DNA from 3 places in the Vibrio atlanticus genome. Region 3 is predicted to be linked to each of the others. Evidence: predicted binding sites of a transcription regulator. Region 3 holds the regulator's gene; each other region holds the start of a gene.
What was found. The regulator PurR, encoded in region 3, represses purine synthesis genes. The targets are predictions, from matches to a motif close to TNANGNAAACGTTTNCNTNA.
Positions count from the first base shown of each region.

Region 1: purM (phosphoribosylformylglycinamidine cyclo-ligase) is a predicted target of PurR. The motif match lies at 7,282-7,301, and genes of this name have one in related genera.
Region 2: purE (5-(carboxyamino)imidazole ribonucleotide mutase) is a predicted target of PurR. The motif match lies at 2,317-2,336, and genes of this name have one in related genera.

Region 1 is NZ_AP025460.1:2,605,541-2,615,992, forward strand. It holds gene OCV30_RS11560 (AI-2E family transporter) at 1-144, opposite strand, end outside; gene OCV30_RS11565 (sulfurtransferase TusA family protein) at 137-376, opposite strand; gene bepA (beta-barrel assembly-enhancing protease) at 555-2,009, shown strand; gene arsC (arsenate reductase (glutaredoxin)) at 2,133-2,483, shown strand; gene wrbA (NAD(P)H:quinone oxidoreductase) at 2,490-3,083, shown strand; gene OCV30_RS11585 (DUF2069 domain-containing protein) at 3,080-3,517, shown strand; gene OCV30_RS11590 (DUF2066 domain-containing protein) at 3,633-4,892, opposite strand; gene OCV30_RS11595 (uracil-xanthine permease family protein) at 5,170-6,408, shown strand; gene upp (uracil phosphoribosyltransferase) at 6,569-7,195, opposite strand; gene purM (phosphoribosylformylglycinamidine cyclo-ligase) at 7,365-8,405, shown strand; gene purN (phosphoribosylglycinamide formyltransferase) at 8,538-9,212, shown strand; gene OCV30_RS11615 (class II glutamine amidotransferase) at 9,320-10,165, opposite strand; gene lpcA (D-sedoheptulose 7-phosphate isomerase) at 10,233-10,452, opposite strand, start outside.
Region 2 is NZ_AP025460.1:3,410,783-3,421,234, reverse strand. It holds gene OCV30_RS15455 (DNA topoisomerase family protein) at 1-556, shown strand, start outside; gene OCV30_RS15450 (5-(carboxyamino)imidazole ribonucleotide synthase) at 625-1,755, opposite strand; gene purE (5-(carboxyamino)imidazole ribonucleotide mutase) at 1,761-2,246, opposite strand; gene tsaC (L-threonylcarbamoyladenylate synthase type 1 TsaC) at 2,442-2,999, shown strand; gene hemF (oxygen-dependent coproporphyrinogen oxidase) at 3,019-3,936, shown strand; gene aroE (shikimate dehydrogenase) at 4,014-4,844, shown strand; gene OCV30_RS15425 (DUF1488 family protein) at 4,862-5,131, shown strand; gene OCV30_RS15420 (gamma carbonic anhydrase family protein) at 5,128-5,673, opposite strand; rRNA gene OCV30_RS15415 (16S ribosomal RNA) at 6,273-7,827, shown strand; tRNA gene OCV30_RS15410 (tRNA-Glu) at 7,949-8,024, shown strand; tRNA gene OCV30_RS15405 (tRNA-Lys) at 8,027-8,102, shown strand; tRNA gene OCV30_RS15400 (tRNA-Val) at 8,135-8,210, shown strand; rRNA gene OCV30_RS15395 (23S ribosomal RNA) at 8,614-10,452, shown strand, end outside.
Region 3 is NZ_AP025460.1:1,252,243-1,262,694, reverse strand. It holds gene mukF (chromosome partition protein MukF) at 1-122, opposite strand, end outside; gene cmoM (tRNA uridine 5-oxyacetic acid(34) methyltransferase CmoM) at 247-1,032, opposite strand; gene elyC (envelope biogenesis factor ElyC) at 1,148-1,954, shown strand; gene torR (two-component system response regulator TorR) at 2,046-2,759, opposite strand; gene torD (molecular chaperone TorD) at 3,047-3,694, shown strand; gene purR (HTH-type transcriptional repressor PurR) at 4,013-5,017, shown strand; cyclic di-GMP riboswitch class I at 5,188-5,273, shown strand; gene OCV30_RS05760 (TfoX/Sxy family DNA transformation protein) at 5,401-5,991, shown strand; gene OCV30_RS05755 (TVP38/TMEM64 family protein) at 6,146-6,826, shown strand; gene OCV30_RS05750 (putative signal transducing protein) at 6,945-7,262, shown strand; gene OCV30_RS05745 (alpha/beta fold hydrolase) at 7,391-8,188, opposite strand; gene glgA (glycogen synthase GlgA) at 8,472-9,926, opposite strand; gene glgC (glucose-1-phosphate adenylyltransferase) at 9,916-10,452, opposite strand, start outside.

The sequences.
Region 1 (10,452 bases), 1.4 Mb from region 3:
CAAAACAATAGCCACCAAAAGTGGGGCAATAAGGTGACCAAAGAAGTAGATCGTTATAAAGCCGAAGAGAATGATGGCAACCAAGCTGACAGCATGGGGATCAGAGAAACGTCGTTTATACCAACGATTGACCATTTCAAGCATTTGACTGCAATTCCTTTTTAGTGACGAGGAGATGATGGTAATTAGAGCAAACCTCTACGATGACGTCATAGGCTTGCTTAGACAAAAAAGTAACAATATCTTTCATCGAGCTGTTATCAGAGACATAAATTGACAATGATTGCCCTACTTCTAACTTTACACTGTGACGCTTGGCTAATAATAGTGCCATTGGACAGCGCTCTTGGCGTAAATCTAGAATATTAGGTGTCATTCTTGAGCTCGATGCTTATTATAAGGGTCGTATTGTAATCTGTTTTTGAAAACGCGCCATCATTCATTCATCTTCCTTCATGATAGCGCACGCACTTGGTAAAGGTTAAATCAGATAGAGAACCAATTTGCATTGCACTTGTCTTACTGTCAGAAGAAACGGAGTATTACTGACTAATATGTTTAAACGCGCTCGCTCAATTGCTTGCTTATGCATCGCAGCTACATTAAGCACTCCAACGTTGGCAAATACCAATGGTTTGGAGCTACCCGATATCGGCACCGCGGCTGGCGGCACACTCACTATCGACCAAGAACTTATCTATGGTGATGCCTACATGCGCATCATCAGAAGCAGCCAGCCTATTGTAAACGACCCGGTTCTAAACCAATACATTGACACGCTTGGCCATCGCCTTGTCGCGAACGCAAATGATGTAAAGACACCTTTTCAGTTCTTTATGATCCGTGACCGAAACATCAACGCTTTTGCTTTTTTTGGTGGTTATGTTGCTTTGCACTCAGGTTTGTTCCTGCATGCACAGTCTGAAAGTGAACTCGCTTCCGTATTGGCGCACGAAATCGCGCATGTTACCCAGCGTCACTTAGCACGTAGTATGGAAGATCAAGCTCGCCGCTCTCCTGCAACCATCGCAGCATTGGCCGCTTCTGTATTATTAGCGATTGCAGCACCAGAAGCCGGTATCGCAGCTATCACTGCAACAACTGCTGGTAACATGCAAAGCCAAATAAACTACACCCGAAGTAATGAAAAAGAAGCCGACCGCTTTGGCATCAACACGCTTGCAAAAGCAGGGTTCGATGTAAACGCTATGCCACGTTTCTTTGGCCGCTTAGCTGATGAATACCGCTATGCAAGCACACCGCCACCAATGCTATTAACTCACCCGTTGCCTGAAGACCGAATCACAGATTCACGCGCCCGTGCTCGCAGCTATACACCACTAAAACTGGCTCCGTCACTGGATTATCATTTAGCAAGAGCCCGGATTGTTGCACGCTATGCAGGTATTAATAATGATGCAGCTCTTGATTGGTTTGAGCGAAAGCTGAAGAAAGCCCCCAAAGCCTTGGTTCCATCATTAGAGTATGGACAAGCACTGGTTTACCTAGATTCAAAAAAACTAGATAAAGCAGAACCGATTCTGACCAAGCTGATGAATAGCGACCCAACCAACTTGTTCTATCTGGATGCTATTTCAGATCTGCACATTGAACAGAAAAAGCCTGAGATTGCGATTAAAGAACTTAAGTCAGCACTTGAGCGTCAACCAAACAACTCAGTTCTAACCATAAACTACGCCAATGCGCTGATCGAAAATGAAGACCTACAGGAAGCCGTTCGCGTGTTGCAACGTTACACGCACGATAACCCGAACGACACCAATGGGTGGTACCTGCTTTCAAAGGCAAATACAAACCTTGGCAACAGCGATGAAGAATTGTCTGCTAGGGCAGAGATTTTGGCACTGCAAGCCAACTGGAACAAAGCGATTCAGTACTACACGCAGGCGAGCCAAATAGCAGAACTAGGCAGCCTAAAACAAGCACGTTATGACGCTCGAATTGATCAACTAATGATACAGCGCGAACGCTTCTTATCGTTGCAATAAGTATATTGACTGGCAGCAAAGCTCGTTGCCAAAATACAAAGAAAGCTCAACGTTACACAATAAGAAGCCACTCAGTTGGCTTCGACTGAACTATTAAATCAAAAATAATAACGAGGAAGAACCATGTCTGTCGTGATTTATCATAACCCACGCTGCTCAAAGAGCCGTCAAACTCTCGAACTGCTTGAAGCAAACGGCGTACAGCCAGAGGTGATCAAATACCTAGATACGCCTTTGACTATTGAACAGCTGAAAGTGCTTTTCACTCAGCTTGGTTTTGAGAGTGTTCGCGACATGATGCGTACCAAAGAAGCGGATTATAAAGAAGCGAACCTTGGTGACGCATCAGTGGCTGATGAAGATCTTTTCGCTGCAATGGCAACGAATCCAAAACTGTTTGAACGTCCAGTGGTTGTCGCGAACAACAAAGCAAAAATTGGTCGTCCACCAGAACAAGTACTAGAGATTCTGTAATCCAATATGAGCATCAACATTCTTGTTCTCTACTATAGTCGACACGGCAACACCCAAGCGCTAGCAAGGCAAATCGCTCGTGGGGTGGAATCCATCCCGAACTGCGAAGCCATGCTAAGAACGGTGAACAACGTGTATACGGTAGAAGAGCAGCCGGATTCGCGCTATCAGCCAACAGATCCTATTGCGACCTTACAAGATCTCCGTTCTTGCGACGGTTTAGCACTCGGCAGCCCAGTATGGTTTGGCAATATGGCTGGGCCAATGAAGCACTTTTGGGATAGCACAACATCGTTATGGATTAATGGCGATCTCATCGATAAACCAGCTTGTGTATTTACTTCCTCTTCATCACTACATGGTGGTCAAGAGACGACACAGCAAAGCATGATGCTGCCTCTACTTCATCATGGCATGTTAGTCGTGGGCATCCCCTATTCAGAACCTGCGCTGCACACCACTCAAACCGGTGGCACACCTTACGGTGCAAGCAGCACTGGAGAGAGCGCTTCATTAAGCAAAGAAGAAATTGAGTTGGCGAAAAACCTAGGCAAACGCGTAGCGCGCATCGCTATTAACCAGAAGGGAATGCCTCAATGATGTATATGTCAGAGAGACCGATGTCTCCCAAAACCAAGCTATTTCGCTACCTTGCTTTAACGGGCAATTTGTCGCTTTTATTCTGGGTGGTTGCTTGGCAGATGACACTTTCACCGCACCCTCACCTCAGTAATGTAACACTGGCGATTGCTTGGGCTATACCGCTGTTACTACCATTACCGGGAATATTATCGGGCAAACCTTATACGCATGCTTGGGCGAATTTCGTCTTAATGCTCTACTTCCTACACGCGTTAACTATTATGTATGTAGACGGTGGAGAGCGCTTGTTAGCCGCTGTAGAACTGCTTTTGACGACTCTAGGCTTCGCAGGCAATATATTATTTACCCGTTTTAGAGCCAAAGAGTTAGGCATCAAGTTGAAGCGCCTTTCCGAAGTAGAAAAGAAAGAGAAAGCTAAATTCGAGCAATAATATTGATTCGATGCTCTAGATCTGACATGGCAACAGATAAACAAAAAGCCCTGCGAGATTTCTCTTGCAGGGCTTTTTTCGTGATTTCATATCAATCTGTCATGTCGGTAGACGATTACGAGCGAACCCATTCGTATACTAAGCTTGGCTTAGCGTGCACTGGCGCTGTGACTGGTAGCGCTTCCTCATCAGATTCACCTAGCGTCACCTCAGTTGTATTTGTTAGCTCAGCACCTGTAGATAACTCACTGCCTTTCATCACTTGAACGCTTGGGGTAGTTTCATTGCCCATCGCATCAGTAACAACAGCAGAGTCATCGCCTACAGACATAATGTTATCTTGCGCTTCAAATTCTGGGCTCACTTCAGGTTCGATATAAGACTCTTCAACCTTCGCGACTTGGCGAATGCTTTCAACTTCTTGTTCAAACTCTTGTTGGGTCGATAACAAATGAATTCGGAAGGTCACTTCATTGTTTTGAATTTGTAGAATATCTAAGCTTGCCACCGAGTTTAGACGCTTCAGTGCATTCTCCAATTGGAAGAAGTCTTGAGCATTATTCAAACTGATAAACTGAGTTAAAATCGACTCTGATGATTCACTTGCTACAACAACCGCACTTTTGCCTGCGTAGTAGTTACTGATTTGATCAACCAATTTCTTAGAAGTCGTCGCACTGTTACCCGATACCGAACCACTTACCGGTGATGTTGGTGCGCTCGTCAGTTGGTTTGGTTTTTGATCATACAAAGTCCAGCGTAATCCAGAAGACTGTGCCTTAATCACCAAAACAGCATCAACAGGGTAACGTTGACTCGCGTTGCTAATCGGTGTGACAAAGCTGCCCCACAAATCCGAGGTGGCCACTCCCGTAACATCATCAAAATCACCAACAGGAAACATCAAAGGCAAACCGCGCTCTTTTGCATTGGCTTGTAAGCCTACAGCTAACAGTGAGTTGGAGTGTTCCCAGACAATGTTCTTGTCGTAGTTACTCTCTTCTACCAGCCAAACAAGAATATTTGAGCGAGTATCAGGCCAATACGGTAATTGCGCTTGAGTCAGTAGTGAACGAATTTGAGCACCGTTAAAACGCATACGCAATGTTGATTGGTCATTGCTTTCGCCAAAACTCATTTGAGACATGTACTGCGCACTCTTACGCATCGCCTTTTGAATCGTCTCATTCGACGCGACATCAGTTTGGCCAGTCGCACGTATCAATACTTGCTCCATGCCAGTATTTCTTGCCACTTGTTCTGGTTGTTTGTCTTCAGCGTTAATCGCAACTTCAGCACTAAAGATATCTACTTGAGTTAAGGCATAACTCGGAGAGGCTAATAGTCCCATCAACAACAATGCTATGTAGCGCATATTGATCCTAATATTCAAAGCTTGTGCCTTGATGATAAGCAACTATGGATTGAGGGGCAAGGTCGTTAGCACCCACTGTGTTTAATAACCACAAAATATCACCTGACCATGATAAATCGTTCACTTGTAAACTGAATTTTTCTTATTTTGATAGAGATAAACATAACTAATATAAATAAATTTGATCTATCTGACATAGCAACCGATTGCCAAGTGATAGAATCCCGCGAATTTTATTTTTCGCTTTTCATATAACGACCATTTTTAAGGACATAACATGAAAAATGCTCTGCAAGGTGCGCAAATGCTATTTGTCGCTTTTGGTGCACTTGTACTGGTGCCCCTGCTGACAGGCCTTGACCCCAACGTAGCGCTCTTTGGTGCAGGTATCGGTACCCTTTTATTCCAACTTATTACACGCCGTTCAGTACCTATTTTCCTTGCGTCTTCTTTTGCATTCATCGCACCTATCATGTTTGGCATTCAAACTTGGGGTGTAGGTGCAACCATGGGCGGCCTTATGGCGGCAGGTGTTGTGTATGTATTAATGGGTGCCTTAATTAAGGTACGTGGTGTAGCCTTTATCCACAAACTGCTTCCACCAGTCGTAGTTGGCCCTGTAATCATGGTGATCGGCTTAGGTCTTGCGCCTGTTGCGGTAAACATGGCGCTAGGTAAAACAGGCGATGGGGCGGTTCAACTTATTGATGCAGACGCAGCATTATGGATTTCATCGATATCACTACTTGTGACGATTGTCATCAGTGTTTTCTCGAAAGGCTTTCTTAAGCTGCTGCCGATCTTCGGCGGTATTGTTGCGGGTTATGTGACGAGCTTAGTATACGGCGTCGTTGATTTTACCCCTGTCGCTCAGGCTGCTTGGTTAGCTCTACCTAACTTCACAGCGCCAGAGTTCAACATCAACGCTATCTTCTTTATGGTATTTGTAGCAATTGCACCTGCTGTTGAACACGTAGGCGACATGCTTGCTATTTCGAATGTAACCGGTAAAGACTACCTTAAGAAGCCAGGTTTACACCGCACAATTACTGGTGACGGTGTGGCAACGATTGCTGCTTCTATGCTGGGCGCGCCACCAAACACAACGTACAGTGAAGTTACGGGAGCTGTAATGTTAACTAAAGCATTCAACCCTGTGATCATGACTTGGGCTGCAGTAACAGCGATTGTTCTAGCATTAGTAGGTAAGCTAGGCGCTCTATTACAAACAATCCCAGTTCCTGTGATGGGCGGCATCATGATTCTACTGTTTGGTTCAATCGCAACGGTAGGCTTGAATACCCTAATTCAGAACAAAGTAGACCTACACAAATCACGCAACCTTGTGATTGTCGGCATTACTTTGGTCTTCGGCATTGGCGGCATGGCATTTGGTATCGGCGACTTTAGCCTGCAAGGCGTAAGCTTATGCGGTATCGTTGCTATTCTACTGAACCTAGTCCTTCCTGAAGAGCTAGGCGACAACACCGTAGTAGACAAAGCCCAAATCGACTAACTGCAAGTCAACAAACTGTAGAGGCTTGTGATCCTCAATGAAGAGCATCACAAGCTAGCAAGATCAAAAAAGGGAGAGCATCGAATGCTCTCCCTTTTTATTAATACGGCTAATTCAGCGAGTTAAGAAACGGTTTAGCGTAACTTAAGCTGAAACCGAATTACTTAGTACCGAAGATCTTATCACCAGCATCACCAAGACCAGGAACAATGTAGCCCTTATCGTTTAGCTTCTCATCGATTGCAGCAGTGTAAAGCTCAACATCTGGGTGCGCTTTTTCTAGTGCAGCGATACCTTCAGGGGCAGCAACAAGTACCAGTACTTTAAATACTTTACAGCCTTGCTCTTTTAGAAGGTCAAGAGTTGCAATCATAGAACCGCCAGTTGCTAACATTGGATCAACCACTAGAGCAATACGCTCATCAATGTTAGATGCTAGCTTGTTGAAGTATGGTACAGGCTCTAATGTTTCTTCGTCACGGTAGATACCCACGACACTGATTCGAGCACTTGGCATATGCTCTAAAACACCATCCATCATGCCTAGACCTGCACGTAGGATTGGCACTACTGTTACCTTTTTACCTTTAATTTGGTCAACTTCTACTGGGCCGTTCCAACCATCAATAGTTACACGTTCAGTTTCAAAGTCTGATGTCGCTTCGTATGTTAGAAGGCTACCCACTTCTGTCGCTAGCTCACGAAAACGCTTAGTACTAATGTCACCTTCACGCATCAGGCCAATTTTATGTTTTACTAGCGGGTGTTTCACTTCAACAACTTTCATTTCCAACTCCGGCAATATTTAAACAAACCTGTAGATTATACACGAACTGTGGGGTTATTTCAGAATCTTTATTCTAATAAAAAAAACCACGCAAACGTTTGCTCTTCGTAATCAAGCCCTGTTAGAATAGCGCCGTTTTCACATCCAACTTAAGTTCGAGGACTATCCCGTGAGTGGTAATACTTCTTCTCTAAGCTACAAAGACGCTGGTGTTGATATCGATGCAGGTAATGCACTAGTAGACCGTATTAAAGGTGCTGTTAAACGCACTCGTCGCCCTGAAGTAATGGGCGGTATTGGTGGCTTTGGCGCCCTATGTGAACTTCCAACGAAATACAAAGAGCCGGTACTTGTTTCAGGTACTGATGGTGTTGGTACTAAACTTCGCCTTGCTTTGGATCTGAAAAAACACGACACCATTGGTATCGACCTAGTGGCAATGTGTGTGAACGACTTAATCGTTCAAGGTGGTGAGCCGCTATTCTTCCTAGACTACTACGCAACAGGTAAGCTAGATGTAGATACAGCAGCAGATGTTGTTTCTGGTATTGCTGAAGGCTGTGTTCAAGCAGGTTGCGCACTGATCGGCGGTGAAACTGCTGAAATGCCAGGTATGTACGAAGGCGACGACTACGATGTAGCCGGCTTCTGTGTTGGTGTTGTAGAAAAAGCTGACATCATCGACGGTACTAAAGTAGCTGCAGGCGACGCACTTATCGCTGTTGGCTCAAGTGGTCCACACTCAAATGGTTACTCTTTGATTCGTAAAGTTCTAGAAGTTTCTGGTGCTGATAAGAGTGAAGAGCTAGAAGGTCGCACTATCGGTGAACACCTACTAGAACCGACTAAGATTTACATCAAATCGGCACTTAAGATGATTGCAGAGCATGACATTCATGCTATCTCGCACATCACAGGTGGTGGTTTCTGGGAAAACATCCCACGCGTACTTCCTGAAGGTACTAAAGCAGTGATTGATGGCAAGAGCTGGGAATGGCCTGCTATCTTCAACTGGCTACAAGAGAAAGGTAACGTGGAGACATTTGAAATGTACCGCACTTTCAACTGTGGTGTAGGCCTAGTTGTTGCTCTACCTAAAGATCAAGCAGACGCAGCTGTTGAACTGCTGAAAGCCGAAGGCGAAAACGCTTGGGTTATCGGTGAGATCGCAAACGCTGAAGCTGGCGAAGAGCAAGTTGAAATCAAATAAGTGATACATTCGCTTATTTAGTTAATAGATGAGGACCTAATGGTCCTCATTTTGCTATTTAGCCCGCAGAAAACCTTAGTTTATGTAGGTAAATTGTAAGCACCCCTGTTAATCAATCGTATGACCCACTCTATGAAAAACAATCTCTCAAATAAAACCAGTATCTCTAGTAAAAACATCGTTGTGTTAGTTTCAGGAAGCGGAAGTAACTTGCAAGCAATTTTGGACGCCTGCGATAGCAATATGATTGATGCTTCAGTTAAAGCTGTCTTCTCAAACAAAGCAGAGGCTTTTGGTCTAGAGAGAGCAAAATCAGCAGGTGTTGACGCACATTCTGTGAACCCAAAAAACTATGGTTCACGTGAAGAGTTCGATCATGAATTGATGATTCAGATCGATACTTACCAACCCGATTTAATCGTACTTGCGGGATACATGCGTATCTTGAGTTCAGAATTTGTTCGTCACTATGCCGGTAAAATGGTCAACATCCACCCTTCCCTGTTACCTAAATACCCAGGCCTACACACCCACCAGCGTGCCATTGATGCACAAGACAAAGAGCACGGTACAAGCGTCCACTTTGTTACCGAAGAACTTGATGGTGGCCCTGTAATCTTGCAAGCCAAGGTGCCGGTATTTGAAGATGATGATGCTGACATGTTAGCAAGCCGAGTACTGACTCAAGAGCACTGTATTTACCCTATGGTTTGTAAATGGTTTGCTGAAGATCGTTTATCGATGGTAAACGGGAAGGCTGTCTTAGACGGTGAAACATTAGGTACACACGGTTACGCAGAAGAGTAATTCGTTAAAACTAAACCAAATAAAAAACAAAAAGGCCGCTTACTGATTCATTAGTTCAGTAAGCGGCCTTTCTTTTATGCGTTTCAAATTAATACTATTCGGAATACTTAGCTCAATGGCTCAGTCGGCGCTTGGCTTGCCACCTTTTTAGGTGCGTAAGCAACATCTTCCAACGCTTTATGATTATTGCCGATCAGCTCACCAAAATGAAACAGCGCGTATTCACCCGGCTTCATTCTAAACCACTCTTCATTGTCTGTTAGAGGCTGAGTTGCAACGACGGTTACCACATCATTGGGCGTAGTTTCTTCTTGGAAGTTAATCTCAACATCTTCATCAATCAGGCTCGCGTTACCAAAAGGAGCGCGTCTTGTTATCCAATATAAATGGTTCGTACAATAGTTCATCACGTACTCACCGTCACTGAGCAACATATTGAAAACACCTTTCTCTCGTAACTGGTCACAGCACTCAGCGACAAAGCGAAACATACCTTCCATATCTTGAGGAGGTTCAGGAAAACGGTCTTCAAGTTGTTTCAACAACCAGCAGAAAGAGAGTTCGCTGTCCGTCTCACCGACAGGTCTGAATCGACCACTAATCAGATCATCATAATCCGTTAGTTGACCATTGTGAGCAAAAGTCCAGTATCGTCCCCAAAGCTCACGAGTGAAAGGGTGAGTATTTTCTAGATTAACGCCACCGCGATTAGCTTGACGGATATGACTGACAACAGCTTGGCTCTTAATTGGGTAGTTTTGAACCAGCTCAGCGATCTTAGATTCACAACTAGGATTAGGGTCTTTAAATGTACGAAAACCCTTTCCCTCATAGAAAGTAATACCCCAGCCATCACGATGTGGACCAGTGTTGCCTCCACGTTGCATAAGGCCAGTAAAGCTAAAACAAATATCAGTTGGCACATTCGCGCTCATACCGAGCAATTCACACATGGTTTAATCTACTCCCTATTTAAACCAATGGAGCCACAAACCTAGGCTCCAAATATCTGTAAAACTATTATTCCATTTCTTTTTCAACAAGCTGAATCACAATGTGGATGATCTTAATGTGAATCTCTTGGATGCGATCAGCGTAGCCAAAGTGTGGGACTCGGATTTCGATATCAGCACAACCTGCCATTTTACCGCCATCTTTACCGGTCAGCGCAATGGTTTTCATCCCTTTAGCTTGAGCAGCTTCAATCGCTTTTAGGATGTTGCCAGAGTTACCTGAAGTC
Region 2 (10,452 bases), 1.3 Mb from region 3:
TGATAATCAGCTTTTTTCAGCACATGAACATGCACTAGAGCATGAACCATGTCCACAGTGTGGTGGAGAGCTTCAGCTTCGCCATGGCAAGCACGGCCCATTTTTAGGCTGTAAGCAGTATCCGAGCTGTGATTACATCAAGCCGTTGCATCAAAACGATGGACACGTGGTGAAAGAGCTGGGTGTGCCGTGTCCTAAATGCCAAAACGAATTGGTATTAAGGCAAGGCCGCTTTGGGATGTTCATTGGTTGTAGTAGCTACCCAACATGTAATCACATCGAATCTTTGGACCAACCAAAAGAACAAGCTGAAGAGCAGCCACTTGTTGCTTGTCCGGAGTGTGGCAGAGGCCATTTGGTTGAGCGTAAATCTCGCTATGGCAAAACCTTCTATGCTTGTGATAACTACCCTAAGTGTAAGTTCGCAGTTAACCAACCACCAGTTATCGGTCGTTGTGAAGAGTGCCAGTTCCCATTGTTACTTGAGAAGAAAACAGCCAGTGGCGCTAAGAAGCAATGTGCAGACCGCAAGTGTCACCACATTCAATCTCAATAACCTGATGTTATAGACAAAAAAACGGCGCTCACTGAGCGCCATTTTTATATCAAATCCACAATGTAGGTTTACTTCATCTGCTCAGCAAACTCATGCACAGCAGGATAGGCTTGTTTGTCGAGAATGTCTGCCAGTGAGCATAACGCTCTTTGCAGCTCTGCGTTGTAGTCAGCGCTCACGTTAATGTGGCCCATCTTACGACCTGCACGCTTCTCTTTGCCATACCAATGAACATGACAGCCACCTTGAGCCAGAATAGCCTCAGGTAGGGTATCTTCACCAAGAATGTTGATCATTGCGGTTGGGCGAATCAGTTTAGTACTGCCTAGCGGCATACCACATACAGCACGTAGGTGGTTCTCAAACTGACAAGTTTCAGCGCCTTGCTGTGTCCAGTGGCCAGAGTTATGAACGCGTGGTGCGATCTCATTAACAAGCAGTGAACCTTGAACATCAAAGAACTCAAGTGCTAGCACACCAACGTAATCTAAGCGCTCAGCAATGGCTGTGAACATGTTTTTCGCTTGCTCTTGCAGTTCAATGTCATCAATCGCTGTAGATAAGCTCAACACGCCGTCGGTGTGAACATTTTCAGCCAGTGGGTACACTTGGATCTCGCCATTGGCGCCACGAGCACCAACCAGTGATACTTCGCGGTCAAACGGAACGAACTCTTCAGCCACAATCGCTTGGTTGTCTGTTGCTGCAATGCACTCAGCCATTTCTGTCCAAGTTGACTCAACATTATCTAATGTCTTTAAGCGCCACTGGCCTTTGCCATCGTAGCCGCCAAGTGTGCTCTTCAAGACCATTGGCAAGCCTACGTGAGCAATCGCAGCGTCAAAGTCTTCGCGAGAGTTAATCACGTAGTACTTAGCATTTTTCACGTTTGCTTCGTCTAACAGGGCTTTTTCAAGACGACGGTCACCGCCGGCTTTGATTGCTTCTGTTGTCGGTAAGAACTTACCGCTGCGCTCACACACCTCAAGAACATCATGAGGGATATGTTCGAACTCGGCAGTGATGACGTCCGCATGCTCAATCGCATTGTCTAAGCCGTTGCCTAGAATCGCTTGCGTTAATGGATGAACAATATTTTTGCTGCCAACATCAAAAGCAGAAATTTCAATATTCAGCGGTGCCCCAGCTAGGGACATCATGCGAGCAAGTTGGCCCGCGCCTAACACAAGAACATGCATGGGAATTAGTCCTCTGCAGGGTTTGGATTAGCAAGAACCGTTTCTGTTTGCTCAGAGCGGAACGCTTCTACTTTTGCCATTACTTTTTCATTGTGAGTACCAATGATTTGAGCTGCTAGGATACCAGCGTTAGCGGCACCAGCTTCACCGATAGCCAAAGTACCTACCGCAATGCCTTTTGGCATTTGTACGATAGAAAGCAGTGAGTCCATGCCTTTCAGTGCTTTAGACTGAACAGGAACACCTAAAACAGGTACGCTTGTGAAAGCTGCAGCCATGCCCGGAAGATGCGCAGCACCGCCAGCACCAGCAATAATCACTTTAATACCGCGCTCTTTCGCACTGGTTGCGTAGTCAGCAAGCAACTGAGGTGTGCGGTGAGCAGAAACCACTTTTGTTTCGTACGCCACGCCAAACTGATCCAACATTTCTGCAGCTAGCTTCATTGTTGGCCAATCAGATTTAGAACCCATGATAATACCGACAGTCATCTCAAACTCCTTCAGGTACGATTTAATTAGTGATTAGATATTTTGCGCGCATTATACGGGTAAAATTGCTTAAGGAAAACGTTTGCGTCAGTCTAAGTTGTTAATTGATACATTTTATAAACAAATAGCTTTAGTCACAGTGAATGATAATTTGTACACTTAGTGAGTTCGATAACAGAATTAATGAGGCAACCCTTGGATAACTTTCAACATACTTTGCAGGCATTACAACAAGGTGAAGTCATTGCTTACCCGACAGAAGGCGTTTTTGGGGTCGGTTGTGATCCCGATAATCCACAAGCCATTAAGAAATTGCTCGATTTAAAACAGCGGCCGATGGAGAAAGGGTTGATCCTAATTGCTGCGAGTTACGAGCAGTTGCTGCCCTATATTGACGAAAGCCAGTTGACGGAAGCACAGTTAGCGACCGTAAAAGCAACATGGCCGGGGCCTGTGACTTGGATAATGCCAACCAGCAGTAAAGTAACTGACTGGGTCAGTGGCCAATTTGAATCCATCGCGGTGCGAGTGACTGATCACCCTTTGGTTCAAAGAATGTGTAATGAATTCGGTAAGCCGTTAACCTCGACCAGTGCTAACCTGACAGGTGAACCGCCTTGTATGACGACTGAAGAAGTTCAACAGCAACTGGGTCAACATTTGGTGGCTATTCTCGAAGGTCAAACGGGTGGTCGTGAGAAGCCAAGCGAAATTAGAGATGCAAAAACGTCGAAAATATTAAGACAGGGTTAAACCCTGCAAAGGAAGATAGATGTCAGCAATTGATAAAGAAGCAGTAAAACAGTTTTTACTGAGCCTACAAGATTCGATTTGCCAACAGCTTGAGCAAGCTGATGGCACAGCACTGTTTGAAGAAGATGCTTGGGAGCGTGAACCTGGCGAACGCCTTGGTGGCGGTGGTCGAACTCGCGTGATGACCAACGGTGCGGTCTTTGAGCAAGGTGGTGTTAACTTTTCTCACGTTGCAGGTAAGGCAATGCCAGCTTCAGCAACCGCTCACCGCCCTGAATTAGCCGGACGTAAGTTTGAAGCTATGGGCGTTTCATTAGTAATCCACCCTAAAAACCCATACATCCCAACCTCACACGCGAACGTTCGATTCTTTATTGCGGAAAAAGAAGGTGAAGACCCAATTTGGTGGTTTGGTGGTGGTTTTGATTTAACACCATTCTATCCTTTTGATGAAGATTGCCAGTCTTGGCATCAAACCGCTAAAGATCTGTGCGCACCATTTGGTGAGGACGTTTACCAAGAACATAAAGAGTGGTGTGATAAATACTTCTATCTGCCTCACCGAGACGAAACACGCGGTGTTGGTGGTCTGTTCTTTGATGATCTGAATGAGTGGGGTTTCGATAAGAGCTTTGCTTATATGCAGGCTGTCGGTGAAGGCTTTGCAGCCGCCTATCTACCAATTGTAGAACGACGCAAACAGACGTCTTACGGTGAGCGCGAGCGTGACTTCCAACTTTATCGTCGTGGTCGCTATGTTGAATTTAACCTAGTTTACGACCGTGGCACCCTGTTTGGTCTGCAAAGTGGTGGTCGCACAGAGTCTATATTGATGTCTATGCCGCCGTTGGCTCGTTGGGAATACCGCTACGAACCACAAGCGGGTTCACCAGAAGCTCTTCTTTATAGTGACTACCTCAAACCTCGAGTTTGGTAGTTCTTCCTTCCTTATAGGGATAGTGATAGGGTCATCTATATAGATGACCCTTTTTATTATTTCTGTTAGGTAAGGATATGACACAGCAAGTAGATCGTTATGCCGTTTTCGGTAATCCTATTGGGCAAAGCAAATCGCCATTCATTCATACATTATTTGCTCGCCAAACCAGCCAACAACTTACCTATACAGCACTCCAGCCAGAACAAGGTGAATTCATCATTGCTGCTCAAGCTTTTTTTAGTGAAGGTGGTAGAGGGTGTAATGTCACAGCGCCATTTAAAGAAGATGCTTATCAGTTCGCTAATCGCCTGACTGAAAGAGCTGAACTAGCAGGTGCCGTAAATACCCTTAAGAAATTAGATGACGGAGAAATCATTGGTGATAACACCGATGGTGAGGGTTTAGTTCAAGACCTTCTTCAACATCAAGTTATGCTCGAAGGGGCTCGCGTTCTTCTGCTTGGCGCTGGTGGTGCTGCTCGAGGAGTAATTCAACCTCTTCTCGACCAAAAGCCACACCAGTTGGTAGTCGCTAATCGAACCAGTTCAAAGGCTGAACTTCTGGCCGAGATGTTTTCTTCACATGGAAACATCAAAGGAATGGGGTTAAGCGATGTTAATGAAGGGTTTGATGTCATTATTAACTCGACCTCGTCTGGCCTAAGTGGTCAGCTTCCTGAAGTTTCTGAGATTATCTTCAATTCTAATAGTGCCGTTTATGACATGGTTTACGGATCGGGCAACACGGTATTCAATCAGTGGGCATTAGATAATGGTGTTCACGCTGCTTATGATGGTTTAGGCATGCTAGTGGGGCAGGCTGCAGAGAGCTTTATGCTATGGCGTGGCCTTCGTCCGGGAACAAAACAGATTTTAAGAGAACTACGTAAAAACCTAGAGATGTAATGAGGTATTTATAAAAAATGAATCAATCAATTCTATTTCCTGATATCCAAGATTGGGATGAAGAAAGTCAATCAATCATCTTCCCAGCACAGCAGTCTGGCGCACTGATTGAGTGTGTTATGTCTATTGAAGAACTGTCTCGATTGGCAGGTAAAGATATAGAAGAAGGCGATCAAGCTTTAGTTATCTTTTCAGAGTTACGTTTTGATATTGAAGAGCTAGCTGAAGGGTTAATAGAAGAAGAGGAGTATGACTCCTCTAATCGGATTCAGATCAAAGTGCTTTAGACTGGCAACACAGAATCTAAATAGTCGTTTTTATTCTGAACATAGTTGTCAGCTGACTTCTGTAAAAAGGCACGCTCTTTATCATTTAATGGGCGTGCTTGTTTTACTGGGCTTCCTACATAGAGATAACCGCTTTCAAGTACCTTATTAGGCGGAACCAAGCTACCAGCGCCAATCATCACATCTTCTTTAATAACCACGCCATCAAGCACGATAGCTCCCATACCAACAAGTACACGATCTTCAATGGTGCAGCCATGCAGCATTACTTTATGACCGATAGTGACATCATTGCCTATTAGTAGAGGATAACCCTCAGGGTTTTCTGCATTCTTATGGGTGACGTGCAAAACGCTGCCGTCTTGGATATTTGTTCTATCTCCAATATGAATGTGGTTCACATCTCCTCGAGCTGCAACTAAAGGCCACACACTAGAGTCGTCACCGATTTTGATATCACCAACCAGTACAGAACTTGTATCTATATAGACACCTTGTCCAATCTGAGGGGATATTCCTTTATAACTGCGTTTTGAACTCATAAATCCTCCTTTATATAGGCACATTAAGCCCTTAATTAAGGGGAATACTAGTGAAAATGGGGTGTTTTGAACAAAAAACGCTCGAACAATCAAGAAAGTAAGAAAAACTTCAAAAAGGGCTTGCCAGTGTGATCGAAATCTCTATAATGCCACCTCGCTGACACGGGATGGCTTCGAAGCTTAGGTTTCAAAAGCGAAAACGAATCAGCAGGTCAAATTAGCCAAGCTAAGCGCTTGAAAAAAGTTTTGAAAATAGTGGTTGACACTAAAACTTAAATCGCTAAAATGGCCGTCCGGTTTGAGCGAAGCTCAAAAAGGAAAAGCTCTTTAACAATTTAAACCTATCAATCTGTGTGGGCACTCGTTGATGAATATCAAAACGTTTTATCGTTAGATAAAACAGATTCTTCGGAATCAAAATTGATTTCAATGAACTGAGTGACCAATACGTTTAACTACTTGTAGTTATTCGGCACAGTCAATTCATTACCATTCTGTTGGAATGGTAATAGCTTTAGAATTACATGTTCATCAATCTTTTTCGAAAGAGCGAATGAATATTAGTTTTGAAGTCAGTATTCGTTGAGTCACAAAATCTTAAATTGAAGAGTTTGATCATGGCTCAGATTGAACGCTGGCGGCAGGCCTAACACATGCAAGTCGAGCGGAAACGACACTAACAATCCTTCGGGTGCGTTAATGGGCGTCGAGCGGCGGACGGGTGAGTAATGCCTAGGAAATTGCCTTGATGTGGGGGATAACCATTGGAAACGATGGCTAATACCGCATAATGCCTACGGGCCAAAGAGGGGGACCTTCGGGCCTCTCGCGTCAAGATATGCCTAGGTGGGATTAGCTAGTTGGTGAGGTAATGGCTCACCAAGGCGACGATCCCTAGCTGGTCTGAGAGGATGATCAGCCACACTGGAACTGAGACACGGTCCAGACTCCTACGGGAGGCAGCAGTGGGGAATATTGCACAATGGGCGAAAGCCTGATGCAGCCATGCCGCGTGTATGAAGAAGGCCTTCGGGTTGTAAAGTACTTTCAGTTGTGAGGAAGGGTGTGTAGTTAATAGCTGCACATCTTGACGTTAGCAACAGAAGAAGCACCGGCTAACTCCGTGCCAGCAGCCGCGGTAATACGGAGGGTGCGAGCGTTAATCGGAATTACTGGGCGTAAAGCGCATGCAGGTGGTTCATTAAGTCAGATGTGAAAGCCCGGGGCTCAACCTCGGAACTGCATTTGAAACTGGTGAACTAGAGTGCTGTAGAGGGGGGTAGAATTTCAGGTGTAGCGGTGAAATGCGTAGAGATCTGAAGGAATACCAGTGGCGAAGGCGGCCCCCTGGACAGACACTGACACTCAGATGCGAAAGCGTGGGGAGCAAACAGGATTAGATACCCTGGTAGTCCACGCCGTAAACGATGTCTACTTGGAGGTTGTGGCCTTGAGCCGTGGCTTTCGGAGCTAACGCGTTAAGTAGACCGCCTGGGGAGTACGGTCGCAAGATTAAAACTCAAATGAATTGACGGGGGCCCGCACAAGCGGTGGAGCATGTGGTTTAATTCGATGCAACGCGAAGAACCTTACCTACTCTTGACATCCAGAGAAGCCAGCGGAGACGCAGGTGTGCCTTCGGGAGCTCTGAGACAGGTGCTGCATGGCTGTCGTCAGCTCGTGTTGTGAAATGTTGGGTTAAGTCCCGCAACGAGCGCAACCCTTATCCTTGTTTGCCAGCGAGTAATGTCGGGAACTCCAGGGAGACTGCCGGTGATAAACCGGAGGAAGGTGGGGACGACGTCAAGTCATCATGGCCCTTACGAGTAGGGCTACACACGTGCTACAATGGCGCATACAGAGGGCAGCAAGCTAGCGATAGTGAGCGAATCCCAAAAAGTGCGTCGTAGTCCGGATTGGAGTCTGCAACTCGACTCCATGAAGTCGGAATCGCTAGTAATCGTGAATCAGAATGTCACGGTGAATACGTTCCCGGGCCTTGTACACACCGCCCGTCACACCATGGGAGTGGGCTGCAAAAGAAGTGGGTAGTTTAACCTTTCGAGGAGGACGCTCACCACTTTGTGGTTCATGACTGGGGTGAAGTCGTAACAAGGTAGCCCTAGGGGAACCTGGGGCTGGATCACCTCCTTATACGAAGATACTTACGATGAGTGTCCACACAGATTGATTAGGTTTAGAAAAGCAAAGAGATGAAGAACTCCCAAGTTCTTCGAAGTTTGTTTCTACTTTTAAAGTAGAGATGAATTGCAGTGTCCCGTTCGTCTAGAGGCCTAGGACACCGCCCTTTCACGGCGGTAACAGGGGTTCGACTCCCCTACGGGATACCATTGGGTCGTTAGCTCAGTTGGTAGAGCAGTTGACTTTTAATCAATTGGTCGCAGGTTCGAATCCTGCACGACCCACCATTCTTTCTCCGCGAAGGAATTAAAACTATCGTGGGCGATTAGCTCAGTTGGGAGAGCACCTGCCTTACAAGCAGGGGGTCACTGGTTCGAGCCCGGTATCGCCCACCATTCTCTAAATATTCTTGGTTATAGTCATATCCAAACCACTTCTTTTGTCGTTGGTTGGTGTGTTTGACCCTGAGAGTCTTTAGAAAATGTGAATTTTAGAACACTGGTTCTTAAAGTCTCATGCTCTTTAACAATTTGGAAAGCTGACTGATTGATTTACTTACGAGTAATTCAATCAAATTTAAAAGTTCTCAATGTTTATCTTTCATTAGGTAAACACAACAAACACATTCAAGTGTCTTGTATTCGAATCAAACTTAGTTTGATTCACAATTGAGTCCGGCAAACAGTTATCAGGAATTAACCCTTCTTGATGACAACCAAAAACCTTGGTTAGTTGCCATACTAGTTTGTTTTCGCTTTTCAAAAGCGAAAGTAAAACAGAGACCCTTTCGGGTTGTATGGTTAAGTGACTAAGCGTACACGGTGGATGCCTTGGCAGTCAGAGGCGATGAAAGGCGTAATAACTTGCGATAAGCCCAGATTAGGTAGTAATAACCTTTTGAGTCTGGGATTCCTGAATGGGGAAACCCACTTGCATAAGCAAGTATCCTGTTGTGAATACATAGCAACAGGAGGCAAACCGGGGGAACTGAAACATCTAAGTACCCCGAGGAAGAGAAATCAACCGAGATTCCGAAAGTAGCGGCGAGCGAAATTGGATTAGCCCTTAAGCTTTTAATGATGCAGGTGAAGAGTCTGGAAAGTCTCGCAATAAAGGGTGATAGCCCCGTAACCGACACATCATAATCAGTGAAAACGAGTAGGGCGGGACACGTGATATCCTGTCTGAATATGGGGGGACCATCCTCCAAGGCTAAATACTACTGACTGACCGATAGTGAACCAGTACCGTGAGGGAAAGGCGAAAAGAACCCCTGTGAGGGGAGTGAAATAGAACCTGAAACCGTGTACGTACAAGCAGTAGGAGCACCTTCGTGGTGTGACTGCGTACCTTTTGTATAATGGGTCAGCGACTTAATTTTAGTAGCAAGGTTAACCGTTTAGGGGAGCCGTAGGGAAACCGAGTCTTAACTGGGCGTACAGTTGCTAGGATTAGACCCGAAACCAGGTGATCTAGCCATGGGCAGGTTGAAGGTTGAGTAACATCAACTGGAGGACCGAACCGACTAATGTTGAAAAATTAGCGGATGACTTGTGGCTAGGGGTGAAAGGCCAATCAAACCTGGAGATAGCTGGTTCTCCCCGAAAGCTATTTAGGTAGCGCCTCGGACGAATACTACTGGGGGTAGAGCACTGTTAAGGCTAGGGGGTCATCCCGACTTACCAACCCTTTGCAAACTCCGAATACCAGTAAGTACTATCCGGGAGACACACGGCGGGTGCTAACGTCCGTCGTGGAGAGGGAAACAACCCAGACCGCCAGCTAAGGTCCCAAAGTATAGCTAAGTGGGAAACGATGTGGGAAGGCTCAGACAGCCAGGATGTTGGCTTAGAAGCAGCCATCATTTAAAGAAAGCGTAATAGCTCACTGGTCGAGTCGGCCTGCGCGGAAGATGTAACGGGGCTAAGCTATACACCGAAGCTGCGGCTACGTACCTTAGGGTATGTGGGGTAGGGGAGCGTTCTGTAAGCCGTTGAAGGTGGTCTGTAAGGGCTGCTGGAGGTATCAGAAGTGCGAATGCTGACATGAGTAACGATAAAGGGAGTGAAAAACTCCCTCGCCGGAAGACCAAGGGTTCCTGTCCAACGTTAATCGGGGCAGGGTAAGTCGACTCCTAAGGCGAGGCCGAAAGGCGTAGTCGATGGGAAACGGGTTAATATTCCCGTACTTCTTACAATTGCGATGGGGGGACGGAGAAGGCTAGGTGGGCCTGGCGACGGTTGTCCAGGTTCAAGTACGTAGGCGGAAAGTTTAGGTAAATCCGGACTTTCTTAACGCTGAGATACGATGTCGAGCTACTACGGTAGTGAAGTCATTGATGCCATGCTTCCAGGAAAAGCCTCTAAGCTTCAGATTGTAAGGAATCGTACCCCAAACCGACACAGGTGGTCGGGTAGAGAATACCAAGGCGCTTGAGAGAACTCGGGTGAAGGAACTAGGCAAAATGGTACCGTAACTTCGGGAGAAGGTACGCTCTTATCAGTGAAGTCCCTTGCGGATGGAGCAGACGAGAGTCGCAGATACCAGGTGGCTGCAACTGTTTATTAAAAACACAGCACTGTGCAAAATCGTAAGATGACGTATACGGTGTGACGCCTGCCCGGTGCCGGAAGGTTA
Region 3 (10,452 bases):
GCGATAGCAATCAAAAATGCTAAGCGCTCTGGTGGCAAGTTTAATGAAAAATCATGCTGCTTGACCCAGCCCACCAACTCATCAATTGGCTGCTCTTCGGCAGTTTGAGTCATTTCACTCATTGTGGTTCCTGTTACTGTTGTTCGTCATATCGAACGTATTAGATATGACGCCTATTTCTTTATGACGCGGCTTCTTACGATGGCATAGCGCATGTTGTGGCTTCTTTTACCACATTCACCGCTGTTATTGCGCAGGTTTTTGAGCCCAAACGTGAATATAACGGCCTAGCGACAGATATGGCTCTTGGCGACATAGCTGTTTCTCTAGTTCCAACACATCTTCAAATTGGTAATCGCCCATGTACTCCATATTACCTATGTAGTCACTGAAAGAGCGAATACCTGATTTACCACAGATATCTAGACCAGCGTCTTCTATCCATTGATAAACCTCTTCAGGCTTCAAGCCTTTTTGTGGTTGCAGCTTAAACCTTTTTCGATGTGGCATCCCATTCAATACATGAGGAATGTTGCCACAAATCACATTTTTCAGGACTAAACCATGGTGGTTGTAAAACATTATCGAGGCAATACCACCGGGTTTTACTTGTTCCAACAATAAATCAAGTGCCTGTTTAGGGTCTGCTAACCATTCCATTACGGCATGAAACATCACAAAATCGACTTTCTCTTCGAGATGCTCTGCCACTTTTTGTACCGGTGAATGAATAAATCGATATTGATCGAGCAAACCCGCTTCGCTGATACTTTCTTCTGCGAGCTTCAACATTTCAGAAGAGAGGTCGCACAAAGAAACGTTGTGGCCTAGTGTCGCAATTTTTTGTGACATCTGTGCAAGTCCACCACCGGCATCAAGCACATGCAACGGCGAAGCGGATTGCTCAAACTTGCTCAAAGCTTGTTCTAAATCTTCCCATACGATGCACTGACGGATCTCTCCTTTGTCAGAGCCGTATATGTTTTTTGCAAATTTGTGGGCAATATCGTCGAAATTACGGTCTTCAGTCACGGCTACTTGAGTTATTATGTCCTATCGTGCCTGCTATTCTGTCACAGGAATTTCAGGAATAAAGAGGCGATGTCTCTTTTTACTACTAAGTGATGTTTTTTCGGACTATTCGGATATGTTTGAGCTGAAAAAAGTAGTGTCTTCGTTACTGATGCCACTGCCAGCAATGTTAATTCTCGCTTTTCTGGGTTTAGCCCTAGTGATGTTTACTGCAAAAAGGAAGACAGGTTGCCTAATTACCCTTTCAGCCCTCTGTGGTATTTTCCTAATCGCTTTCCAGCCTGTTTCTAGTCAACTTTTAATGCCAATGGAAAGGCAACACACCGCTTTTTTACCTATCGATGATACCGTCGATTACATTATGGTTCTTGGAAGTGGTCACGTTGTTGATGACCAAATCCCACCAACATCAGAACTTAGCCGCACCGGTCTGATGCGCTTAAGTGAAGGGATTCGTATCTTACGTCTTTACCCTGGAGCTAAACTCATTTTGTCTGGTTATGGCGCAGGCACTGAGGTGAGCAACGCAAAAATGATGGCTAAAGTAGCGCTAGCACTCGGCGTGGCAAAACCCGATATCATTCTGCTTGAAACTGCGAAAGATACGTGGGAAGAAGCTCGCCAAGCCGCTGCATTTGTTAAGAATAAGAAAATGGTGCTCGTGACATCAGCTAGCCATATGACTCGCGCCCTTAATGAATTCAATGCCGCGGGCATGAAACCATTACCAGCACCAACCAACTACCTTGCACAAGAAGGCATTGTTGAACCATGGAATAAGTATATGCCTAAGGCTATCTATCTCGAGCAGACTGAGCGCTATTGGCATGAGACGATGGGATTGGTTTGGCAAAGCTTGCGAGATTGGCTAGACACAAGTAATGACCCTGTCGAGAGCAGTACTCCGATAATAAACAATTAAAAAGTTCAGTAACAAAAAAACCGAGGCATCATTGATGTCTCGGTTTTTTTACGTTCAAGTATCGTTACTGAAACCAGCTTTCCACGGAAAATTAGTCACCAGCAAACATGTAACCTTCACCGTGAACCGTCACAAAAATTTGTGGGTTCTTAGGGTCAAACTCCATTTTTGCACGCATACGACGGATTAACACGTCGATAGTGCGGTCATTCGGCGCGTCTACTCGATGGCTGATCATATTCAAAATACGTTCACGGCTTAATACTTGGTTAGGGTAAGAAGAGAGTGCAACCAATAGTTCATATTCAGCTTTGGTCAATTTCACCGGCTCGCTGTTCTTGCTTAACGCACGGCGAGGTATATCAAACGTCCATTCACCAAAACGAACCACAGATTCGTCTTCTGTTTGTTCTACCGCAACCGCTGCAGTTTTACGAGCAGCCGAAATACGCCACAAGAGGTTTTTAACTCGAACCAACAACTCGCGAAGTTCGAAGGGTTTAGTAACGTAATCGTCTGCGCCCATTTCAAGGCCAACGATCTTGTCAATGCTATCCGTGCGTCCAGTAACTAAAATTATTCCAATGTCTGATTGACTGCGTAATTCGCGAGTTAGCATCAATCCATCTTCGCCTGGCAAGTTGATGTCTAACATAATGAGGTCAACGTTATTTTCTTCTAACATTTTTCTCATTTGAGCCCCGCTTTCAGCTTCGCTCACTGTGTAACCTTCGTTCTGGAAATATCCAACCAGTTTACTGCGGGTTACCACATCATCTTCTACGACTAATACGTGATAGCTCATCTACACCACTTTTCTTATTTAATAGTTTCAGTGACCATTCTATTCATAACTCGTAACAATTCTAGTACTACAGAAGATAAAAGCCAGAAACATGATTTTTTTTTGATACAAGACAATCTTAAACCTTGCTATTTGTCTCCCATCGCAATTCAATATAGGCATTACTACTAACGAGTAACTTTGCGTTTCGCAAATAACCTTGTTATTCAGCCTTGGTGTGCCTATACCCAAATCACTCGACGATGCTAGGTATACACACACCACAAGACTAAATCAGGATCTAAGAAATGAAAGATACGAAAGCATTCAACGAACAACGAGCAGAAATATACTGGTGGCTATCAAGCTTGTTCGCTAAAGAGCTCACTCAAGAAGAACTCGATCACTACCACTCTGTTGAAATTCGTTCTTTCCTAACTGGTTTAGGTGAAAATGAAACACTAAAGCCGGCGATTGATAGCTTAGTGGATGCGCTAAACCGTCTACAAACACGTGAAGATGCTCAATTAGAATTGTCTGCTGACTTCTGTGACTTATTCTTAAAGACTGATAAACATGGCGCACTTCCTTACGCTTCTATGTATATCGGCCAGACTGGCCTTTTGAACGATAAGCCAGCAAAAGATATGGAAGAGATCATGGCTAAACACAACTTAGTGGTTAACCAAGACCTAAAAGAGCCAGCTGACCACATTGCTATCGAACTCGATTTCCTAGGTAATCTAATCATTCGTTCGAACGAAACTGAACTTGAAGAAGAACTAGAGAAATCCTTCGCTGTTCAACAGCAATTTATCGAACAGCAACTGCTTACTTGGGTACCAAAGTTCAACGTTAAATGTCATGACATTGACACATTCGGTTTCTACGCTTCAGTCTCATCTCTGCTATTGGCATTCTGTAAATTAGACACTCAATACCTAGCGGGCGAATAAGCTTTTTTTGACGACTCGATAAATAAATTCAATAGAATTGTGACCATTCACCCGGATTTCTGGGTGAATTTTATTGCGAGTAATTTCTAGTCAGTCTAAAATTGTGACCGCAAACGATAAAATATGAAACATTCACGAAATGCTACACTTATTGAAGTTCAGAGCATTTCGGTGTTAAGACAAGCCGCTCAATAGCGGTTTTTTGTTTTTTAGCACTTTAGTACCCAAAGAGCCCTACAAATTTAAGCTCTTAGTTAGGTAGCTTAACGGCTACTTCATTCCGTACTTTGGGAAAGTAGCTTCTAATAGGATAAAAACATGGCCACTATAAAAGATGTCGCACGCTTAGCCGGCGTATCAACAACAACCGTTTCTCACGTAATCAACAAAACTCGCTTTGTTGCTGAAGCGACTCAAGAAAAAGTAAACAAAGCCGTAGACGAACTGAACTATGCGCCAAGTGCCGTTGCTCGTAGTTTGAAGTGCAATACAACACGCACCATCGGTATGCTAGTGACTCAATCAACTAACCTATTCTTCTCTGAAGTTATCGATGGTGTTGAGAGCTACTGCTACCGTCAAGGTTACACTTTGATCTTGTGCAATACGGGCGGTATCTACGAAAAGCAACGTGACTACATTCGAATGCTTGCAGAGAAACGTGTAGATGGCATCTTAGTTATGTGTTCTGACCTGACTGAAGAACTAAGAGAGATGTTAGACCGTCACGCAGACATCCCTAAAGTTATCATGGACTGGGGCCCTGAAAGCTCTCAGGCTGATAAGATCATCGATAACTCTGAAGAAGGTGGCTACCTAGCAACCAAATACCTCATTGAGCGCGGTCACTCCAAGATTGCATGTTTAAGTGGCCACTTAGACAAAGCAGCGTGTGTTGAACGCATCTCAGGTTACAAGCGCGCACTCAATGAAGCGAAGATTACTGCCGATGAAAATATGATCATCGAAGGCAACTTTGAATGTGACACAGCTGTGATTGCTGCTGACCAAATCATTGAGATGAAAGATCGTCCTACCGCAGTATTCTGTTTTAACGACACGATGGCATTAGGACTGATGAGTCGATTACAAGAAAAAGGCATTCGTATTCCTGAAGATATCTCAGTGATCGGTTACGACAACATAGAATTGGCTGAATACTTCTCTCCACCGTTAACGACGGTTCACCAACCTAAGCGCCGTGTTGGTAAAAATGCATTCGAAATACTACTAGAGCGTATAAAAGACAAAGACCACGAGAAACGCGTCTTCGAAATGCACCCTGAAATTGTTGAGCGAAGTACAGTTAAAACGTTAAATTAATTGATGTAATGAGTTTAGTTTAATCAAGCGCACCTTTAGGTGCGTTTTTTTTTTCAACAAACAAAGTGCACTTGCATGCATAATTCAAAGATCATTAATTGAAGCAACATCACATTTTGAAATAAGAAGTGTGAGCCTAATTCAACAAAAACTTTATTCTAATAACCCAGTCACGCACAGGGCAAACCACTTGAAAAAGTGGGACGCAAAGCTTCCGGCCTAAACCACTCGTTGGTATGGTAGCGGGGTTACCGATGGCAAAATGCAGTAACTACTAATACTTTAGTAATTTACAGCCTATTGACAATTTAATTGCAACATTTTGCTAATCTCTCGGACCTGCTTATTTGGTGGCGTAGTTCAAATACACCGAGATAAATAACATGGATAAACCGATACTAAAGGACTCAATGAAATTATTTGAGCCCCTAGGAAAAATTAAGTCACGCTCAATGTTTGGTGGATTCGGGCTTTTTGCTGATGACACTATGTTTGCCCTGGTTGTGAATGACCAGTTGCATATACGAGCTGACAAATGCACAACGCAACAATTCGAACAACAAGGATTTCAACCGTACGTCTACAAAAAACGTGGTTTTCCTGTCGTTACTAAATATTTCGCTTTACCTGAAGGCTTATGGCAAGACCAAGAGAAAATCTTGCAGCTTGCGACTACGTCTTTAGGTTTTGCTAAAGAAGAGAAAGCTGAACAATCTTCTGCTAAACCAACTCGACTCAAAGATCTGCCTAACCTTCGACTCGCCACCGAGCGGATGTTGAAAAAGGCAGGGATCGATTCTGTAGAACGTTTATATGAATCTGGCTCTGTAAACGCATTTAACGCCATCAAAGAATCGCACGCGTCTTCTGTCAGTATTGAACTGTTATGGGCGCTAGAAGGCGCGATCAATGGTACACATTGGTCTGTTATACCGCAGCAACGTCGTGAAGAGCTTATCAATCACGTCAATTAACATTGTCAGTGCAAACTATCTAGATAACTAAGCCGCATTTTTGCGGCTTTTTTTATATCTGGTGAAAGTTATTCTATGCTTTGCCTGTCTATCTATACTAATCGTATACATTGAAAAACTAATGGTATGCATTGAAAATTTAGAGGAAGTATCAATGAGTAAAAAAATGATATTGGGTATTGTGTTGGTCATAACCATCATCTTGTTAGGCGTCAATTTCGGCCAGTACTTAACGCTTGAAAATGCAAAAGCCCAGCAAGCTGTTTTGAATGACTACATCGAGAGCAATTTCATTGCCGCTGCCGCTATCTACTTTGTCGCGTATGTCATGATTACGGCTTTCTCAATTCCTGGCGCCGCCGTTGTTACGCTGTTAGGCGCAGCGCTGTTTGGGTTTTGGAACAGTTTACTGCTGGTGTCTTTCGCGAGCGCTATTGGCGCAACCCTCGCCTTCTTAAGTAGCCGTTACTTGTTACGTGACTGGATCCAAACCAAGTTTGGCGACAAGTTAGCTACCATCAATAAGGGCGTTGAAAAAGACGGTGCATTTTACTTATTCTCGCTACGTCTAATTCCTGTTTTCCCGTTTTTCCTTATCAATCTATTGATGGGTCTAACACCGATGTCGGTGAGTCGTTACTATATTACTAGCCAAATCGGTATGTTGCCGGGTACCGCCGTTTTCTTGAATGCCGGAACTCAACTCGCAGAAATTGATTCACTTTCGGGTATCGTGTCTCCCTCAGTACTGTTGTCATTTGCCTTACTGGGTGTGTTCCCAATTATTGCTAAATGGTTGATGAACAAATTTCGCTCAGCACCTGTCGCTGAGTAACGTATATAGCTAAATAACTAAATAACTAAATAACTAAATAACTAAATAACTAAATAACTAAATAACTAAATAACTAAATAACTAAATAACGCATGCAGCCAAATAAGGTTCTATTTCAATGAAAATCTTCAGTGCATCGAATCCGACAGAAGCTCATATCATCTGTGGATTGTTAGAAAGTGAGAATATTGCGTGTGAAGTCCGTGGTGAGGGTTTGTTTGGTTTAAAAGGTGAAATCCCATTTACCGAAGATACAGACCCTTACGTATGGTTATATGAGCCAGAACTCGCTAGTAAAGCCCGCACGATCGTCAATGACTACCAAAAACAGCAAGATTCGATCATCTATGAAGAGTGGCGTTGTGGTGAGTGTCATGAAATCAATGAAGCACAATTCGGGTCTTGTTGGCAGTGCGGCGCTGCTTCGCCTGAATAGCAGAGTTTCAGTTATTACAGACACGATTCGATCAAATACCTCCTCCAAATAAAAACGAGAAGCTAAATTAGCTTCCCGTTTTATTTTAATTCTATTGGATCATCTAGTCTGATAACCAACCCAGAGAATCACTGAATTTGCTTTTGGATAAAAGCGATTGATTGTTGATTGAATTCTTCAGGATTTTCTACATTACATACATGCCCACAGTTGGCAATTTCTACCAACTCGCTCGACTCGTGCGCTTCGACCATTTCTTTAACGGGTTTGATGAACATGTAATCGCGCTCGCCCATCAAATACAAAGTCGGAATCGGCAACTCCCTGTCTTTAAAGTATTTCATCAGTGGGTTCACATCAGCCGTGAGGATAAACCAGCGCTTGAACTCTTTTTGGCACAGCTTTTTCGCTTCGCGGATAAACAGGTGACGTGATTCTTTCTGACTTTTTTGCGGCATCACAACATAAGCAAAAAGGCTGTATAGCCACATATAAGGAATGATGTGCTTACTCAGGTTTCCTAATTTGATTAAGACTTGAGATCGAGTGTTGAGTTTAGTGACAGCACCACCAAGCACCATCGAACGTACTCTGCTTGCCGCCAGTTCGGCCACGTTACGAACGATAATTGTACCCAAAGACATACCCACAAAGTGTGCGGATCGGATTTTTAGATGATCTAACACTTTAAGAATATCGAGCGTTACTGATTTGAACGTATAACGGTTCGAAATCAGATCTTTAAGTATGTTGTCTGATTTACCGTGCCCTCTCAAGTCAATGAGAAGCAAGTTGAAATGCTGTTTATACGCTTTGATCTGCTTAAACCAAATGGAGGAACTGCCCCCTGCGCCATGCACAAACACAACCCACTCATCACTCGTAGGGTGAGTAAATGTTTTATGAAATAATAAACTCTCAGACATACCTATCGCTTAATTTATTTATGGAGCTAAGCCTCATCACAAGGCGATGACTAAGGATATCACGCAATTAAGAATTTTAAGTGATAATAGTGTCAAACCCAACACTAGTCATGTGAATACCTGACCACCTTTTCTACCTGACTAAAATGAGTTTGCAAGCTTTGTCTTTGGAAACGTGATGTGATCTGACCAGAAAACAAAAAGGCACTCTATCAGTAGAGCGCCTTCTTTTATTATGAACGGTTGTTATTCAACAACTGAATTTTAAAGCTAAGTCAACAAGTTAAAATGCAGAATGGTACATCGCAAGATATTCTTGTGCCGCATCTTCCCAACTAAAGTCTTGTTGCATCGCGTAAAGTTGAACGCGCTTAATTTCAGATGGATTTTGAGCATAAAGTAGTAATGAACGATGCAATACCGCTAGCAATGCTTGCGGTGTTGGCTCTTCAAAAGCAAAGCCTGTTGCTATCTCGGGATCCTGATCGTAATCATTCACACTGTCCTTTAAACCACCAACAGAGCGCACAATAGGCAAAGTGCCGTAAGCCATGCTGTAGATTTGGTTCAAGCCACAAGGCTCAAATTCAGAAGGCATCAAGAAAAAATCAGAGCCCGCTTCAACCAAATGCGCTAGTTCATTATTGTAGGCTTCTACGAATGAGAACTTGTCTGAATGAAGTGCTGATAACTCTTTCAATTGACTCGCCAAAACCGGATCACCAGTACCGACAATCACGATCTGCAATTCGTTTTTCAAGAACTGCTCGATGATAGGCAGTAAGTAATGAACGCCTTTTTGGTTGGTCAGACGACAAACCATGCCATAAACCGCACAATCGGTAACGGGTAAACCAACATCTTGTTGCAGTTTTTGCTTACAAGCAGATTTTCCACGAGTCATGCTGTGTTTCGTTGCTTTGAATTTACGAGGAAGGAAAGCGTCTGTTTCCGGGTTCCAAGCTCCATAATCACAACCGTTGAGAATACCAAATAAGTCGGCCGAACGATGTTGGAACTCTGCTGCCATGCCATGGCTACCTAACTCCGTTTTCAGCTCTTCTGCATACGTTGGGCTTACTGCATTGACCTTATCGGCACACATCACCCCTGCTTTTAGCATGGTGACATGTGTGTCACTTACAGATGCTTCAGGCACATTGTAACTGTGCATCTCTGGCAGACATTGCAGTTCATCGTATGCGAACACCCCTTTGAAAACTGCATTGTGAATCGAGATAACACTGCGCGTATTTTCAAAGAAATCATGTTGTTGATAACGTGATTTAAGCAAGAAAGGCACAAAGCCTGTGTGCCAGTCATTTGCATGAATGATATCAGGTTGGAACGCGAGCTTAGGAAGCATATCCAAACAAGCCGTACTGAAGAACGAGAAGCGCTCTCCGTTATCAGCATACGCTTGATTGTTCTCTGCGTACATTTCAGGACGGTCAAAATACTTGTCACATTCAATAGCGAAGATTTGAACACCTTCGACACTCAACTTTTTGACTTGATAAGCAGTATGAGGCCAATAATCGAGCTCGGTCGACAAAATCACTTCAGCTGAATCAATGTTTGGAATGTTTCTATAAGCAGGGATGGTCACTCGAACATCTTGTTCGAGTGTTTGTAACGCTTTTGGCAGTGCCTTGGCTACATCAGCCAAGCCACCACTTTTAATCAAGCCTTCAACTTCAGACGCTACAAAAAGTACCGAGAGAGTCTTAGTAACCAACTCGAGCTCCTTTGGAAATAACTACTACACCATCGTCAGAGACATGGTAATGCTTTTTATCTTCTTTCAGATTTACGCCAATCTGTGTTCCAGGTGCGATATCTGCATCTTTATCGACGATGACACGACGAAGTACGCAACCTTCACCCACTTTCACATCACCGAGTAAGATACTCTCACTAATATCACACGCTGATGCGATATTACTGCGGAAACCCAATACACACTTCTCAATGCGAGAACCACGTACGTAGCTGCCGTTACACACTAAGCTATCGATGATCTGAACACGGCCGTTTGCCGAATCAGTAAACGTAGCCGGCGGTAGTGGCGGATAGTACGTATGTAGTGGCCACTTGCGGTTGTATAGCGAGAATGGCGCATCTTTCTCAAGAAGATCCATATGAGCTTGCCAGTACGCGTCAATCGTACCTACATCGCGCCAATAAACTTCTTCTTTCTCACCAGTAATACGGTTAGTACTGAAGTCATAAACAAACACATCACCACGCGGAACCATGTTTGG